Regions from separate parts of the Massilia sp. S19_KUP03_FR1 genome, predicted to be linked through region 1. Evidence: predicted binding sites of a transcription regulator. Region 1 holds the regulator's gene; each other region holds the start of a gene.
The links. Region 1 encodes LexA, which represses DNA repair genes until DNA is damaged. Its sites were predicted from a motif close to ACTGTATNNNNATACAGT; they were not measured.
Positions count from the first base shown of each region.

Region 2: a site for LexA is predicted at 2,115-2,132, ahead of V6M87_RS12580 (ATP-dependent helicase). Genes of this name have one in related genera too.
Region 3: a site for LexA is predicted at 1,659-1,676, ahead of V6M87_RS13845 (DNA topoisomerase IV subunit B). Genes of this name have one in related genera too.

Region 1 covers NZ_JAQQPS010000002.1:249,466-254,974, reverse strand. Annotated here, with positions in the region: gene rplI (50S ribosomal protein L9) at 1-179, opposite strand, end outside; gene rpsR (30S ribosomal protein S18) at 226-516, opposite strand; gene priB (primosomal replication protein N) at 556-849, opposite strand; gene rpsF (30S ribosomal protein S6) at 877-1,290, opposite strand; gene lexA (transcriptional repressor LexA) at 1,647-2,279, shown strand; gene V6M87_RS02820 (glutathione S-transferase family protein) at 2,283-2,894, shown strand; gene V6M87_RS02815 (LysR substrate-binding domain-containing protein) at 2,942-3,817, opposite strand; gene V6M87_RS02810 (LysE family translocator) at 3,962-4,579, shown strand; gene V6M87_RS02805 (cystathionine gamma-synthase family protein) at 4,643-5,509, opposite strand, start outside.
Region 2 covers NZ_JAQQPS010000010.1:33,789-39,297, forward strand. Annotated here, with positions in the region: gene V6M87_RS12555 (chromate transporter) at 1-403, opposite strand, end outside; gene V6M87_RS12560 (chromate transporter) at 400-993, opposite strand; gene V6M87_RS12565 (hypothetical protein) at 1,042-1,218, opposite strand; gene V6M87_RS12570 (hypothetical protein) at 1,425-1,646, shown strand; gene V6M87_RS12575 (hypothetical protein) at 1,816-1,956, opposite strand; gene V6M87_RS12580 (ATP-dependent helicase) at 2,161-4,263, shown strand; gene V6M87_RS12585 (phosphohydrolase) at 4,564-5,184, opposite strand; gene V6M87_RS12590 (M1 family metallopeptidase) at 5,285-5,509, opposite strand, start outside.
Region 3 covers NZ_JAQQPS010000011.1:90,534-96,042, reverse strand. Annotated here, with positions in the region: gene V6M87_RS13855 (vWA domain-containing protein) at 1-654, shown strand, start outside; gene V6M87_RS13850 (response regulator) at 671-1,480, opposite strand; gene V6M87_RS13845 (DNA topoisomerase IV subunit B) at 1,751-3,745, shown strand; gene parC (DNA topoisomerase IV subunit A) at 3,776-5,509, shown strand, end outside.

The DNA.
Region 1 (5,509 bases):
GCAGCGGCGACTTTTTCCAACTCGGCGCGCTTGACTTCGAATTCGGCAACAGCCGATGCGGTGGCGCGGCGGGCCATGCGTTGTGGGATCAGGAAGTTACGTGCGTAACCGTCCTTGACTTTCACGACGTCGCCCAGGTTGCCGACGTTGACTACTTTTTCTAACAGAATGATTTGCATAGTTCTCTCCAGGATTATCTGACTTGGCTAAATATCGTTGCCGATATTAAGCGTGGTGCAGATCGGTGTAAGGCAGCAGCGCGAGGTAGCGAGCGCGCTTGATGGCGGTGTCAACCTGGCGCTGGTAGTGCGCCTTGGTGCCGGTCAGGCGGGCTGGCATGATCTTGCCATTTTCCTGGACGAAGTCTTTCAGGGTGTCGACGTCTTTGTAGTCAACTTGTTCCACGTTTGCTGCGGTGAAGCGGCAGAATTTCTTACGCTTGAACAGTGGGTTCTGTTGTTTGCGCTTCTCTTTGAGCTTGAGCTTGTTTTTGTCGAACTTTTTACCGAATGCCATTTGAGGCTCCTGTATCTAAATGATGCGTCGCCAGTTTAATCAGGCGGCGGCACTGAAATCAATGATGTGAAACACCAGGGCTTTGCTGCTGCGATTCTTCTTTGCTACAAATCCCGTGAACTGATGCACTGCGCCCAATTCAGCCCGTGAAAACCGCCCGGATATTTCCCCTGCGGCCAACGCTGCCATTTCAAACTCGACCAGTCGTTCCACCCCTGCTTCGACCTGTTGCGAACTGTGCGACAGGGTGGCGGACACGATGGGCACGCCGGCCGGGGTATAACGCAATACGTCGCGCTCTAAAATGGTGGCTACAAACTGAAGCTGGTTCACTGCCTTGCTACGAGATTGCTGCTTGAATTACGCTGCGGCTGGCGCCGGCGCTGCGACAGGAGCCGGGGCTGCTGCGGCTGGTGCCGATTCCGAGCGGTGGCTCTTGGCTGCGTCTTCACGCTGTACCGACTTCATCATCGGCGAAGGAGCCGTTTCGGCTTTCTTCAGTTTGACGGTCAGGTGGCGCAGCACGGCATCATTGAATTTGAAGGCGGTTTCCAACTCGACCAGGGTGTCGTTGTCGCATTCGATGTTCAGGCAGATGTAGTGCGCTTTAGGCAGCTTCTGGATCGAGTAAGCCATCTGACGACGGCCCCAGTCTTCGACGCGGTGAATGTTACCGCCGCGTGCAGTGACGCTGGCCTTATAACGTTCGATCATCGCCGGGACTTGCTCGCTTTGGTCCGGGTGGACAATAAAAACGATTTCATAGTGACGCATTCAGTACTCCTTGAGGACGTTTAAACAAATGCCCACCTCGGCGTCAAGACGAGTGTGGGAAGGGAAAGCCGGCGATTATAACCCGGATGGGGACTTTGGGCTAGTGATGATGTTGCACAATATCCTTCGGCAACCTGCCTCAGCACGTCATCCTCGCGCAGGCGAGGACCCATAGCATGCCGCCGGAAGCCATCAACTGTGTGACTTCGGCAGCGTGTTATAGGACCCCGCCTGCGCGGGGGTGACGGTGGAAACCGTTTATTGCACAGAGTGTGAAAAAAAGCCACGAATTCCCTTGCATTGCCCGAAATACTGTACAAAAATACAGTCTGTCCATATAACCAGTCTTTAGCCCCATGATCAAGCTCACTGCACGGCAGGAACAAATTCTGAATTTGATCCGCGAAGCCATCGAAAACACCGGCTTTCCCCCGACCCGCGCCGAGATCGCCCGTGAACTGGGCTTCAAATCGGCCAACGCGGCCGAAGAACACCTGCAAGCGCTGGCCCGCAAGGGCGCGATCGAAATCGCCCCCGGCACCTCGCGCGGCATCCGCCTGATCGGCGCTTCCGTGGAAACGGTCGCGATCGTCCCTGCCGCCATCATGATGGCGCTGCCGCTGGTCGGGCGCGTGGCCGCCGGTTCGCCCATCCTGGCCCAGGAACATGTGGAGGCGACCTACAACGTCGATCCAGCCATGTTCGCGGCCAAACCCGACTTCCTGCTGAAGGTACGCGGCTGGTCGATGCGCGACGCCGGCATCATGGACGGCGATTTGCTGGCGGTCAAAAAAGTCGACAGTGCCAAGAACGGCCAGATCGTCGTGGCGCGCATCGGTGACGACGTCACCGTCAAGCGTTACCGCAAGACGGGTTCCCTGGTCGAGCTGCTGCCGGAGAACCCCGACTTCAAAATCATCCGGGTTGACCCGGAAGACGAGTTCGCGCTGGAAGGGCTTGCTGTAGGGCTAATGCGCAGCTGGAACTGAGGCGTGCGTGACGACATCACGCTCTACGGCGCACGCGCATCGGGCCATGCCTTCAAGGTGCGCGTGTTGCTGGAAATGGCGCAGTTGCCGTACACATTTCACGAGATCGACCTGAGCCAGGCGCGCGCCGCGCGGCCCCAGGCGTTTCGCAATTTATCGCCACATGGCGAAGTGCCGGTGTTGTTGCACAACGGGCGCATTTACGCCCAGTCGAATGCGGTCCTGCTGCACCTGGCGGCGCACAGCGGCGTACTGGAAGGCGAGACTGCCGCCTTGCAGGATGGCGTAAGCCAGTGGCTGTTCTGGGAAGCAAACCGGATCGGCTTTTCCCTACCGAACCTGCGGCACGCAGTGCGCGGCGGCGGCGTCGATGCGGCGGTTATGGCGATGCTGCGCGAGCGTTGCAATGCAGATATTTCACGCATGGATATCGAACTGGCGGATGGCCGGGATTTTATCCTCGGCGCCGCGCCGACCATCGTCGACCTGTCGATGAGCGCCTACCTGTTCTGGGCTGACCAGGCACAGGTCGCGCTGCCGCTGCATGTGGCCGGATGGATCCAGCGCATCAGCGAGCTGCCAGGCTGGCGCCATCCAGACAGCTTCTACGCTTGATGTCCGTGAAGGCATCACCGAAGTCGGCCAGTGAATCACGCGCCACATCAGGCCGGCAAATAGTGCATTTGCTGGCGTAGCCATGCCAGGAAAGCGACGCGGCGCGGATCGGTCTCGAACGGTCGCGACGACAGCAGGAAGTACGCGGACCCGTCGCGCATGAAGCCGAACGGCGCAACCAGGCGTGCGCTGCCAATCTCTTCCTGCGTCATGAAGACCGAGCCGATCGCCACGCCCAGACCGGCACAGGCAGCTTGCAGCGACAGATAGAAATGCTCGTAGGTCTGGCTGCCGCTATGGCTGGCGCTCGTGGCGCTGACGCTGCGCCAGTTTGGCCAGGCGCTCTTGCGCGACGCCGTGTGCAGGATTTTTTGCGCGGGCAGATCGAGCTGGCGCCGTTTCAGCAGCGTCGGCGCGCAGACCGGTCCCACCCATTCATCGCACACCTTTTCCGCATGCAGCTCCGCGCTCCAATGAAAGTCGTTGCGGCGCAAGGCCACGTCGACCCCGTCGCGCTGAAACGCCACCGGGCCACCCGACGCAAAGATGTGCAGCGGCACCTCCGGATAGCGCCGCGCAAAATCACCCAGCCGCGGTATCAGCCATTTCATCGAAATCGTCGGTTCGCATGACACCACCAAGGGCGCCTGCCGCGCAGGCTCACGCAATGCCTGCACGGTCGCGTCGATCCGTTCGAACGCGTCCTCGGTCACGGCGCGCAAGCGCTCGCCCTGCGCCGTCAAAAACACGCCCCGGTTGCGGCGCTCGAACAATGCAATGCCCAAGGTCTGTTCGAGCAGGCGGATCTGGCGACTGACCGCGCCATGCGTCAGGTTCAGCTCGTGGGCGGCTTTGACGAAACTGCCAAGCCTGGCGGCGGCTTCAAAAAAACGCAGTGTGTTGAGCGGTATTTGCCTGGCCATCCGTCAGTTTTTCTCACGCGTTATGGAGACGATACATCGCTATTCAGCCCCCGGCATTATATCCATAATTTGTCGCCAGAAAGATTCCCCGAAATTGTATCGGCGGGGCGCGCGCAATTGCCACTACTAACGAAGGAAAGAACCATGACCGAGCTCGTTGCTGTTGCACTGATTACTATCCTGGCCACCATCAGTCCGGGTCCGGATTTCGCGATGGTGACGCGAAACAGCTATCTGTATGGCCGCAATGCCGGGCTGCTTGCCGCGCTCGGCATCGCGCTCGGTGTGCAGGTCCATGTGTTTTACACGATATTTGGCATTGCTTTGATCAGCGCGCATTCACCCTGGTTATTCACCGTGATTAAAATAGCCGGCGCCCTGTATTTGATCGTCATCGGATGGAAGACGTTTTCCAATCAATCGAAACTGACCATCGACCTGCACGCCGACAGCACGGTATCGCCCATTACATTGCTCAGTAATGGTTTTCTGACCAACGCATTGAATCCGAAGACGACGCTGTTTGTCGTCAGCACCTACACCCAGGTCGTGCAAGCGGCGACGCCATTGCCGATCCAGTTCGGCTATGGCTTGTTCATGTCGGCTACCCACTTTTTCTGGTTCGCGCTGGTCGCGCTATTTTTCTCGCAACACGCGTTTCGATCCCGCATGGTCAATCACCAGAAGGTGATCGACAAATTGATCGGCGCGCTTTTAATGGGGCTGGGCGTATCGCTTGCGTTTGCTAACCTGAGCCGTTGAAGCAGCGCGGGGTGTGGTCGGCCACGGCAAGATCTTGCGCGCCGTCGGGAAATGGCGCAGCAATTAAACGTCGAGCGCGGCGCCGAAATCGGCCAGCAAATCGGCCGTCTCTTCAATGCCCACCGAAACCCGGATCAGCGACTCAGCGATGCCCATGCTGGCGCGCCGTTCGGCGCCCATCTCGAAGAAGATGGTGTGCGCCACCGGAATGACCAGCGTGCGCGTGTCACCCAGGTTGCTGGCCGGAATACCCACCGTCAGCCGGTTCAGGTAATCGAAGCAATTGATCCCGTCTTTCAGTTCAAAGCTGAACAGGGATCCGCTGGCGCGGAACAGTTTGCGCGTCAAATCATGCTGCGGGTGCGACGCCAGGCCGGGATAATGGACCGCCGCGACCCGGTCGTCCGCTTCCAGCATCTGCGCCAGCGCCAGCGCATTCGCACAGGTACGCTCCATGCGCAGCGCCAGCGTTTCGGCGCCCACGGCAATCTGGTGCGCCGCGTCCGGGCTGAGCGACGCGCCGAAATCGCGCAAGGCCTTGGCACGCAGCTGCGCCATGCCTTGCTGGCTGGCCGGCTGCTTGCGGAAATTCGGCGCGATGTTCGGGTAAGCGCTCCAGTCGAACAGGCCGGTGTCGGTCAGGCTGCCGCCCAGCGCCATGCCGTGGCCGCCAATCGACTTGGTCAGCGAATTGATGACGATGCCGGCGCCCACCGTTTTCGGGCGGAACAACCAGGGCGTGGTCATCGTGTTGTCGACCACGTACAGGATGCCGCGCTCGCGGCACAGTTCGCCGATGCGGACCAGGTCGGCCACCTGGGTGCGCGGGTTGGCGATGGTTTCCACAAACACCATGCGCGTGGCCGGCGTGATGGCGGCCGCCACGTTGGCCACATCGGTGGCATCGACAAAGGCGACATCGACGCCCTG
Region 2 (5,509 bases), on a different contig from region 1:
CCACCGGCGCCATGCCTTGCTTGAATGCACGCACGGCGCGCAGGTGGCGGTTGCGATGGCCCCACTGCGAGGCGAAATAGGTGAGAAAAGTGGAAGGGAGCAGGATGCCGCACATCGTCACGGCCACCCCCAACGCGGCGGCGGCCGGGCTGCCGGCGTTCATGCCCACGTTCCAGCCCATCAGGGCCACGAACAGCACGTTCGGCCCCGGTGCGGCCTGGGCGATGGCGATGGAATCGTTAAATTGCGCCTGCGTGAGCCAATGATGCTGCTCGACCAGGAAACGGTGCATTTCCGATGTCGTCGAAATTGCGCCGCCAATCGACATCAGCGACAGCAACAGGAAATGCGAAAACAGCGTGAGCCAGTCGTCCCACGCCAGCACGATCAGGGGCGCCGTCATGCGCGTAGCCGGCGCCAGGCCAGTACGCAGCCGAGGCCACCCAGGCCAGCCATGACATACCAGAGTGGTACATGGAGCAGGGCCACCAGGATGAAGCCGGTCAGGGCGATCGCCACGGACCAGGCCAGCGGCACCGGATTATTGGCCAGCGCCACCGCCAATTTCAGGCCCACCGCGCCGATCAGGCCGGCCGATACCGCCGCCATGCCACGCAGCGCACCTTCCACTGCCGGGTAGCCAGCGAAGCGCGTATGCAGCATGGCCAGCAGGAGCACGATGACCAGCGGCGCGGCCAGCAAGCCAGCCAGCGCCGTCAAGGCGCCGGGCAAACCAAACATGCGCCCGCCGAACATCAGCGCCAGGTTCACCACGTTCGGCCCCGGCAGCACCTGTGCAACGGCCCAGTCTTCGACAAATTCTTCTTGGCTCAGCCAGCGTTTGCGTTCGACCAGCTCGCGCTGCACGACCACCAGCACGCCGCCAAACCCCTGCAGCGCCAGCCAGGTAAAAGCGAAAAACAGGTCGCGCAGCGAAGCGGGACGGCAGGGGGCAGGCGTCGGGGCGAGGTGTGCGAACGGCAATGAGCTCATGCTCGCATTATGTGCGCCGGGTTCGCCCTTGTCCATGCAGCAGCGCGCTCAGCCCCCGCCGATGCCGCGCATCACGCGCCCGCTGCCGCCGCATTCCGGGCAGTCGCTGCCGTCGGCCAGTTTGCCGCTGCCGGAACAGCCATCGCAGATGTCTTCGGCAGCACCTGGCGTACCGGGTTCGGCTTCGTCGCCGGGATTCAATTTGGGGTCAGGAAAATTACTCATGGTAATTGTGTATTTTTGAGAGTGGGTAAGGAAAGAATTTTATGTCAGGCGCGCGCCTCATGGCGCGCCGCTTGCGTTACAGTGGGTTGGGTGAATCGTGCCAACTGCACGTTTCGATGGAATCTTGCCATTGACTTCCCGCCGACTTGATCGATACTCCCTGAACATCGCGTACGCACCCCAGTGTTTTACTGAGAGGAACTGCAATGATCGAACCACAACTGCATCCCCATGTTTTCGTCGGGAGTGGCCATGCCGAAGCACGCCATGACGAAACCCAGCGCAGCATCGTCGAACGCGGGATTTCGATGCAACAATCGAGCAATACCATGAGTGCGGTCGAATTCCTGAAGTCGCGTGACGTTGGTGCCAAGGTGATCGCGCGCGTTTTGCTCGAGCCGGAGCGGCGCCGCAGCAACGATATGTGAGTCTGCTGGCGGCCGCGCAGCCCCTGGCAGCGTCACGGCGTCGCGCTGCGAAGTGCTCGACGGTTCGTTGCCACACGGTCCTGTATATCAGTGTAAAAAATACATCATTTCAGGAACTTCCCGGCGTTCAGAAGGTCTTGTTATGCACAGAAATTTTAACTTGGAAAGTTTAAAAAGAATTCTTTCGGTTTGGTTCGGCAGATTGCAAGTCATTGATTTTAAAGGATTCGTGTTTTGCCTGCACAACGGGCATCTTGTTGAAACCCGCCTGAGGCCAGCGTTTGGGGCTGTCAAGGGTGGTTTTATCCACAAAGTTATCCACACGGTCTGTGGATATTTCAAAAAGTCCTTTAAATACCGGCACTTAGCTTGAGCAATATCAAGTCGAGTTCGCCATGAATGTGATGGCGCGCCGGCGTCTTGCCGTGGTCCTTTCGCCGGCGATACAAATTAAGCTTGCGGTTCGCAACTGGATAAATGTACAGTTGTTCGTCTCCACCGTCCAAAGTGTGCCATGCCTGCCGTTGTGCCCGATATTGCCCTTCCTTCCACCAGCGATGATCCGTTCGCCGGCCTGAACGCCGAGCAGCGCGCTGCCGTCGAGCACGATATTGACTGCGCACCCGGCGCGGCGCGACCGCTGCTGGTCATTGCCGGCGCCGGTTCCGGCAAGACCAACACGCTGGCACACCGCGTGGCGCGCCTGATCACGCACGGCGCCGATCCCCAGCGCATGTTGCTGCTGACCTTTTCGCGCCGCGCTGCCAATGAAATGACGCAACGTGCCGGGAATGTGTTGCACCGCATCCTCGGCCGCTCCAGCGCGCAGGCGCCCATTACCCTGCCGTGGGCCGGCACCTTCCATAGCATCGGTGCGCGCCTGTTGCGCGAGTACGCCGGGCGCATCGGGCTCGACGAAGCCTTCACCATCCACGACCGCGGCGACTCGGAAGATTTGATGGGCATGGTGCGCCACGACATTGGCCTGACGCAGACCGAAAAACGGTTTCCATTGAAAGGCACCTGCCTCGCGATCTATTCACGCGTCGTCAACAGCCAGCAGCCCCTGGACCTGGTGTTGCAGAGTACCTTCCCATGGTGCAGCGAGTGGGAGGCGCAACTCAAAACCCTGTTTGGCGCGTATGTCGATGCCAAGGCGGAACAGAACGTGCTCGACTACGACGACCTGCTGCTGTTCTGGTCTGACATGGCATCCGATCCCGAACTGGGGCCCGAGCTCGGCAATCTGTTCGACCATGTGCTGGTCGACGAATACCAGGACACGAATAAATTGCAGGCCGCCATCCTGATTGGTATGAAGCCGACCGGGCAGGGCGTGATGGTGGTCGGCGACGATGCCCAGTCGATTTACTCGTTCCGCGGCGCCACGGTGCGCAACATCCTCGATTTTCCCAGGCAGTTCAGCCAGCCGGCGTGCCAGATCACGCTGGACCGCAATTACCGCTCTACGCAACCGATACTGGACGCCTCGAATGCGGTGATTGCCGGCGCGCGCGAACGTCATGCCAAAACCCTGTGGACCGACAAGGTATCGAATGCCTTGCCCCAGCTGGTGTTGATTCCCGACGAAGCCGAACAGGCGCGCTGGGTCTGCAATCGCATCCTCGAACACCGCGAAGCCGGCATGACCCTGAAGTCGCAGGCGGTGCTGTTCCGGGCAGCCAGCCACAGTGCCGCGCTGGAGCTGGAGCTGATGCGCCGAAATATCCCGTTCGTCAAATTCGGCGGACTGAAATTCCTCGAGGCATCGCATATCAAGGATGTGCTGGCGGTGCTGCGCTTCGCCCAGAATCCGGCCGGCCGCCTGGCTGGCTTTCGCGTTGCACAGCTGATTCCCGGCATCGGTCCGGCCACGGCAAGCCGCCTGCTGGACGCGGTCGGGCAGAGTGCCGAGCCGGTGGCGGCGCTGGCCGCCTTCACCGCACCCACCAAAAGCCTGGCCGACTGGCAGGCCTTCGTGGCGCTGTACCGCGCCTTGCGGGCGCCGGGCCTGCGCTGGCCGGCCGATATCGAACTGGTCAAAAGCTGGTATGTGCCGCACCTGGAACGCATGCACGACGACGCGCAGGTGCGCATCGCCGACATCGAACAATTGGTACAACTGGCTGGCGGCCATGGCTCGCGCGAAACCTTCCTCGCTGAAATCACGCTCGACCCGCCCGAGGCGACCAGCGACCGGGCCGGCCCGCCGTTGCTGGACGAAGATTATCTGATCCTGTCGACCATTCACTCGTCCAAGGGGCAGGAGTGGAAGTCGGTGCACGTGCTCAATGTCGTCGACGGCTGCATTCCCTCCGATATGGCCACCGGCCACGCCGACGACATCGAAGAAGAGCGGCGCCTGTTATATGTGGCCATGACGCGCGCCAAAGAACACTTGCACCTGGTCGTGCCGAACCGGTTTTTCATCAAACAGCAGGCCCAGATGGGCGACCGCCACGTGTACGCAGCCCGAACGCGTTTCGTCACGCCGGCCATGCTGAAGCATTTCGAGGAATGTGTTTGGGTCAACGCCGAGACGGCGCACAGCCGCAAGCCGATGCCCGACAGCGTTCGCATGCTGGTGCGCGACCGGGCCCGCAATGCCTGGAAATAAGTTGATCGGGGGCGACAAGTAACATGTCGGCAGATGGATGCTTTTTGCCGACTTATCCCCCATGTCACGAAATTGTAGGAATTTTCCTCACCGCTGATGGAAGTTCAAACATGTGCTCGCCAAGTCATTGATTTTATTGAGGTAAATATTTGCCTCTGGAACGGGCAATGTGTTGAAACCCGCATTCTGTCTGCCTTGGCGGCTTGTCAAGAGGGGTTTATCCACATAGTTATCCACAAATGCTGTGGATAGACTAGGAATGTCCGTGAAATCAGATACTTACGATCACTATATTGCTGTTCAGGCGGCTTTGCTGAGGCGATTCAGCTGTGCCAGAAAGCGCTCGGCGGCCACGCCCGGCGTCCACGGTTCCCACGCAGTACCGCCATACAATGGCACCAGCGGGTCCTCGGCGACGATGGGGGCCGTGATTTTCAGGGTTCTGCGCACTTCCTCGCGCGACCAGCCGGCCACGTGCACCGCTTCGCTGGCGGCAGCCTGGCGGTCGGCCTTCTTGTGCAGCGCATGTTCGCGCGTGGTCCACGATGGCAGGGCATAGCGCAGGAACACGGCTTGTTCCAGGCGTGCGGTCAGGTCGCGGAAGCCGTCGCCGAGGAAAGGTTTGATGACGGACAGCGCATCGAAGCCGAGCAAGCCTTCTTCGGCGTCGTGCAGCAGTTCGCGCAATTCCACCAGCGGCGCCAGCGGCGCTTTGGCCGCGGCGCGGCGCAGCAACATGACGCTGATCGAATGCTGCGCGACCGACAACGGCAGCGGCCAGGCGGAGTGGCCGCCCCAGCGGTAGGTGCGCGCCAGGCCCAGCGCCAGGTCGGCATCGTCCCAGTCGAACGGGGTCGGGTTGAGCAAGTCGAGGCGCTTGCCTGAAGGCATGCGGACCCAGGCGCGGACGTCCTGGCTCATGCGGGGGAATCGATGTGGGTCATGTGGCAATTTTACACAGCGCCGGCCTTTCCAAGCGGTTGATTGATTCGCGCCTGGCCGAGCGGGGGCCAGCGTGTCCTTACCGCGCGTGCCGCGCCAGCCACCCGTCGATCTCCGGCAAGCGCTCCTGGCGTACCTTGATCCGGTCCTTGATCTCCGCCACCGCCGTCTGCGCATCGCCGCGCGAACCTTCGGTCAGGTTGGCTGCTGCGTACTGCTGCACCTTCGCTACCATGGCCGGATCGCCCGACGACGTCGCCAGCGACGGGAAAAAGCGCGAGCGCGAACTTTCGTCGATGCGCGT
Region 3 (5,509 bases), on a different contig from region 1:
GCCGAGCGCGAACTGGGCACGCGCAACCTGAAGGTGGCCTTGCGGCGCCTGCGCAAATTCGCGCGCCAGGGCGCCGACGATGAACTGGCGCTGGACGCGACCATCCAGGCCACGGCCAGCAATGCCGGCTTTCTCGACATACGCATGCAGCCGGAACGCAAGAACCGCATCAAGGTGCTGATGCTGCTCGATGTGGGCGGCTCGATGGACGACCATATCGCCCGCACCGAGGAGCTGTTTTCGGCGGCCAAAACCGAGTTCAAGAACATGGAGTTCTTTTACTTTCACAACTGCGTCTACGATTATCTCTGGAAGAACAACCGCAGACGGCATGCCGAGCGCTTTCCGACCTGGGATATCTTGCGCAAGTATCCGGCCGACACGCGCCTGATCTTTGTCGGCGACGCCACCATGAGCCCGTACGAAGTCATGGCGCCGGGTGGCTCGGTGGAATACAACAATGAAGAAGCCGGGGCCGAATGGCTGGCGCGCTTTTGTCACGCGTTTCCGAAGTTTGCCTGGCTCAATCCCGAGCCGGAAGGCGTGTGGCAGTACCGGCAGTCGGTGGCGATGATCAGGCAGTTGATGAACAATCGCATGTTTCCGGTGACGATAGAAGGCCTGGAGCGGGCCATGCGGGTGCTGAGTAAATAAGACACCGGCGCGGGCATTAACCGAGCAAGCGGTTCAGCACTGCCACCAGGTCGCGGTCCCCGACCGGCTTGTCGAGCACGCCGCGCAAGCCGCAATCGCGCCCGCGCGCGCTGTCGAAGCGGAACGCCACCCCGCACAGCAGCACCACGGCCGTGCGCAACGATCCTTCCTGCGCCTTGATCGCGGCGCACACGGCATACGGATCGACCCCGGCAAGGCCGGTATTGATCATCACCAGCGATACCGGCGTTTCGTCACACAGGCGCAAGGCCACCGGCGCACTGTCGGTCCACTCGATCGCCATGCGCCGCGCGCCCAGCAACTTGGCCACGTGGTCGCGAAACGCGCCGCGGTTGTCGAGTATCAGCACCGCCCCGGACGGCGTGGCCTGGCGCCGCTGCCGCCACGCCTCGCTGCGCGGCGTCTCGATGCGCGGATGGCGGCGCCGCTCGGGGGCCAGGTGGCGCTCGCAATCGCGCAGCAGTGCCAGCGCCTGCGCGCGCCGGCCCACCATCTCGGCCATCATTTCGTGCAGCTGGCCGCGCTGGAGGGGACGCGAAATGCGCGGGAACGGCAGCGGCGCCGGGGTGCGCGCCACCACCATGGCGGGTTGCACCGGGCCCGGATTGGCGCGCGTCAGCGCTGCCAGACCGGCCGGGGCATCGCCGTCAGCGATATAAAAATCCGGTTCGTGCAGGCTGTCCTCAGCCAGACAGATATAGGACGGGCCGCCGTCCGGACCATGCGCCAGCAAAGCGTCAAGATGCGACCGTTCATCCGGGGCGAAGCCGAGCAGACGCACGGTATAGGGAGTGTTACTTGCCATGTGAACAACCATGCCTGGTGAATTACGGGAAAATGCCTTGCCTGTAATCTAGTCACGATCGCGCCTGCATGCAAGGAGCAAAAACTCTTTCCTTCTATTTGCCATGGCTCAAAGATAGAATGCCGGAAAGAGAGCTCTGCAAGCCGGCGCAGGCAGACACAATGGATTTGCGATAAACACTGTACAGGCGTACAGTATCGGTCGCAGTCCACCCGTGCCACCCGCAGCAGGCTGGGCTCACGCAAGCAAGTAATTTCATAAAGTTCAGGCATGGCCACCAAAAAACCCGCATCCGATTACAGCGAATCATCCATCCGCGTCCTGAAGGGACTGGAACCCGTCAAGCAACGTCCGGGCATGTACACCCGCACGGAAAATCCCTTGCACATCATTCAGGAAGTGATCGACAACGCCTCCGACGAGGCGCTGGGAGGCCACTGCAACAACATCGGCGTGACGATCAACGCTGACGGCTCGATCACGGTCGAAGACGACGGCCGCGGCATTCCTGTCGGCATCCACCCTGAAGAAGGCGTGCCGGTCGTGGAGATCGTCTTCACGCGCCTGCACGCGGGCGGCAAATTCGACAAGGGTTCGGGCGGCGCTTATGCATTCTCGGGCGGCTTGCACGGTGTTGGCGTGTCGGTCACCAATGCGCTGTCGTCGCGCCTGGAAATTTCGGTCTGGCGCAAGGATGAGGCCGGCAACGGTTTCCACCACATGGCGTTTGCCGATGGCGACGTGATCGAACCGCTGGCGTCGGAACTGGCGCCGCGCGGCGGCAAAAAATCGGGTACCCGCGTCACCGCCTGGCCGAATCCGAAGTATTTCGATTCGCCGCTGATCTCCGCCACTGAACTGCAGAGATTATTGCGCTCGAAAGCCGTGCTGCTGCCGGGCGTCACCGTCACGCTGACCAACGCCAAAACCGGCGACGTGCAGACCTGGAAATACGACGAAGGCCTGCGCGGCTACCTCAACGAGATGCTGGCGCAACACTCCGACGGCGACACACTGATCCCCCTGTTCGAAGGCGCGCAATACTCGAACGGCGACGACGGCTTTGCCGAAGGCGAAGGCGCGGCCTGGGTGGTGGCGTGGACCGAAAATGGCGGCGTCACGCGTGAAAGTTACGTCAACCTGATCCCGACGCCCAACGGCGGCACCCACGAATCGGGCCTGCGCGACGGCCTCTACGGCGCCGTCAAAAATTTCATCGACATGCATTCGCTGCTGCCGAAAGGCGTCAAGTTGATGCCGGAAGACGTGTTTGCGCGTGTCTCCTTCGTGCTCTCGGCCAAGGTGCTGGACCCGCAATTCCAGGGTCAGATCAAGGAACGCCTCAATTCGCGCGACGCCGTGAAACTGGTCTCGACCTTCACCAAGCCGCCGCTGGAACTGTGGCTGAACCAGCACGTCGACTACGGCCGCAAGCTGGCCGACCTGGTCATCAAGCAAGCCCAATCGCGCCTGCGCTCGCTGCAAAAAGTCGAAAAGAAAAAATCGTCCGGCGTGGCGGTGTTGCCAGGTAAATTGACCGATTGCGAATCGACCGACATCACCCGCAATGAACTGTTCCTGGTCGAGGGCGACTCGGCCGGCGGCTCCGCCAAGATGGGCCGCGACAAGGAATACCAGGCCATTTTGCCGCTGCGCGGCAAGGTGCTGAACTCCTGGGAAACAGACCGCGACCGCCTGTTTGCCAACAACGAGATCCATGATATTTCGGTGGCCATCGGCGTCGATCCGCACGGGTACGGCGACTCGCCCGACCTGTCCAACCTGCGCTACGGCAAAATCTGCATCCTGTCGGATGCGGACGTGGACGGTTCGCACATCCAGGTCTTGTTGCTCACGCTGTTTTTCAAACATTTCCCGGCCCTGTTCGAACACGGCCATATCTGCATCGCCCGTCCGCCGCTGTTCCGGGTCGACGCGCCGGCGCGTGGCAAGAAGCCGATCCAGAAGCTGTACGCGCTCGACGCGGGCGAACTGATCGCCATCGAAGACAAGCTCAAAAAAGACGGCGTCAAGGATGGCGCCTGGAGCATTTCGCGCTTTAAAGGTCTGGGCGAGATGAACGCGGAACAATTGTGGGAAACCACGATGAATCCGGATACGCGCCGCCTGCTGCCCGTGAAACTGGGCGATTTTTCCCAGGGCGATGCGTCGGCACGTTTCAATATGCTGATGGGCAAAGGCGAGGCTGCGGCGCGCCGTGCCTGGATCGAAGAACACGGCAACGAAACCGAAGCGGATATTTAACGCTACCGCTCACAAAAAACGAATTGAACCATGTCCCAATCCAACCTGTTTGACCAAGCCTCACCCCCGCCACCGCCGCCAGACGACGCCGAAACGCTGACCCTGTCCACGTTCGCCGAGCGCGCCTACCTTGATTACGCCGTCTCGGTGGTCAAGGGCCGCGCCCTGCCGGACGTCTCCGACGGTCAGAAGCCGGTGCAGCGCCGCATCCTGTTTTCGATGAACGAGCTGGGCTTGTCGAGTACCTCGAAGCCACGCAAATCGGCCACCGTGGTCGGCGACGTACTCGGTAAACTGCACCCGCACGGCGACCAGTCGGTGTACGACGCGCTGGTGCGCATGGCACAGGATTTTTCGCTGCGCTACCCGCTCATCGACGGCCAGGGCAATTTCGGCTCGCGCGATGGCGATGGCGCCGCCGCGATGCGTTACACCGAAGCGCGCCTGACGCCGGTGTCGCGCCTGCTGCTCGATGAACTCGACCTCGGTACCGTCGACTTCCAGCCCAACTATGACGGTTCCTTCGAAGAGCCAAGACAATTGCCGGCGCGCCTGCCGATGGTGTTGCTCAATGGCGCGTCAGGTATTGCGGTCGGCCTGGCCACCGAAATCCCGTCGCACAATCTCACCGAAGTAGCGGCTGCGGCCGTCGCGTTAATCCGCAATCCGAATCTGTCGCATGCCGAACTGATGACCATTATGCCGGGGCCGGACTTCCCGGGCGGCGGCCAGCTGATTACTACCGCCTCGCAGGTCTCGGATATGTACGCCAGCGGGCGCGGCTCGATGAAAGTGCGCGCGCGCTGGAAAATCGAAGAGCTGGCGCGTGGCCAGTGGCAGGCGGTGGTCACCGAACTGCCACCGGGCACCTCGTCGCAGAAGGTGCTGGAAGAAATCGAAGAGCTGACCAACCCGAAAATCAAGCTGGGCAAGAAAGCCTTGTCGGCCGAGCAGTTGGGCATGAAGCAGACGATTCTGGGGGCGCTCGACACCATCCGCGATGAATCGGGCCGCAATGCGCCGGTGCGCCTGGTGTTCGAACCAAAATCGAAAAACCAGGACCAGACCGAATTCATGCTGATGCTGCTGGCGCATACCTCGCTCGAATCGTCGGCATCGATTAACCTGGTGATGATAGGCGGCGATGGCCGTCCGCGTCAAAAAGGCTTGCTGGAGATTCTGCAGGAGTGGGTCGATTTCCGTTTTGTCACAGTGAAACGCCGCACCGAATTCAAGCTCGCGAAAGTCGATGCACGCATCCACATCCTGGAAGGCCGGGTCGCGGTTCTGCTCAATATCGATGAAGTCATTGCCATCATCCGCAATTCGGACGATCCGAAGGCCGCGCTGATCGCCGAATTCAATCTGTCGTCGATCCAGGCCGAAGATATTCTCGAGATCCGCCTGCGCCAACTGGCGCGCCTGGAAGCGATCAAGATCGAGCAGGAACTGGCGGAACTGCGCAAGGAAAAGGGGATCTTGCAGGATATCCTCGACAACCCGGGCACGATGAAGCGCCTGATTATCCGCGAAATCGAAGCCGACTCGAAACTGTACGGCGACGCGCGCCGCACCGTGATCGAAGAAGCGCAAAAGGCGGTGTCGGAACAAAAAGTGATCGATGAACCGGTGACGGTGATCGTGTCCGAAAAAGGCTGGGTGCGGGCGCGCAGCGGCATTGGCCACGACGTTGCCCAGTTCACCTTCAAGGCCAGCGATTCGCTGTATGCGGCATTCGAATGCCGCACGGTCGACACGCTGCTC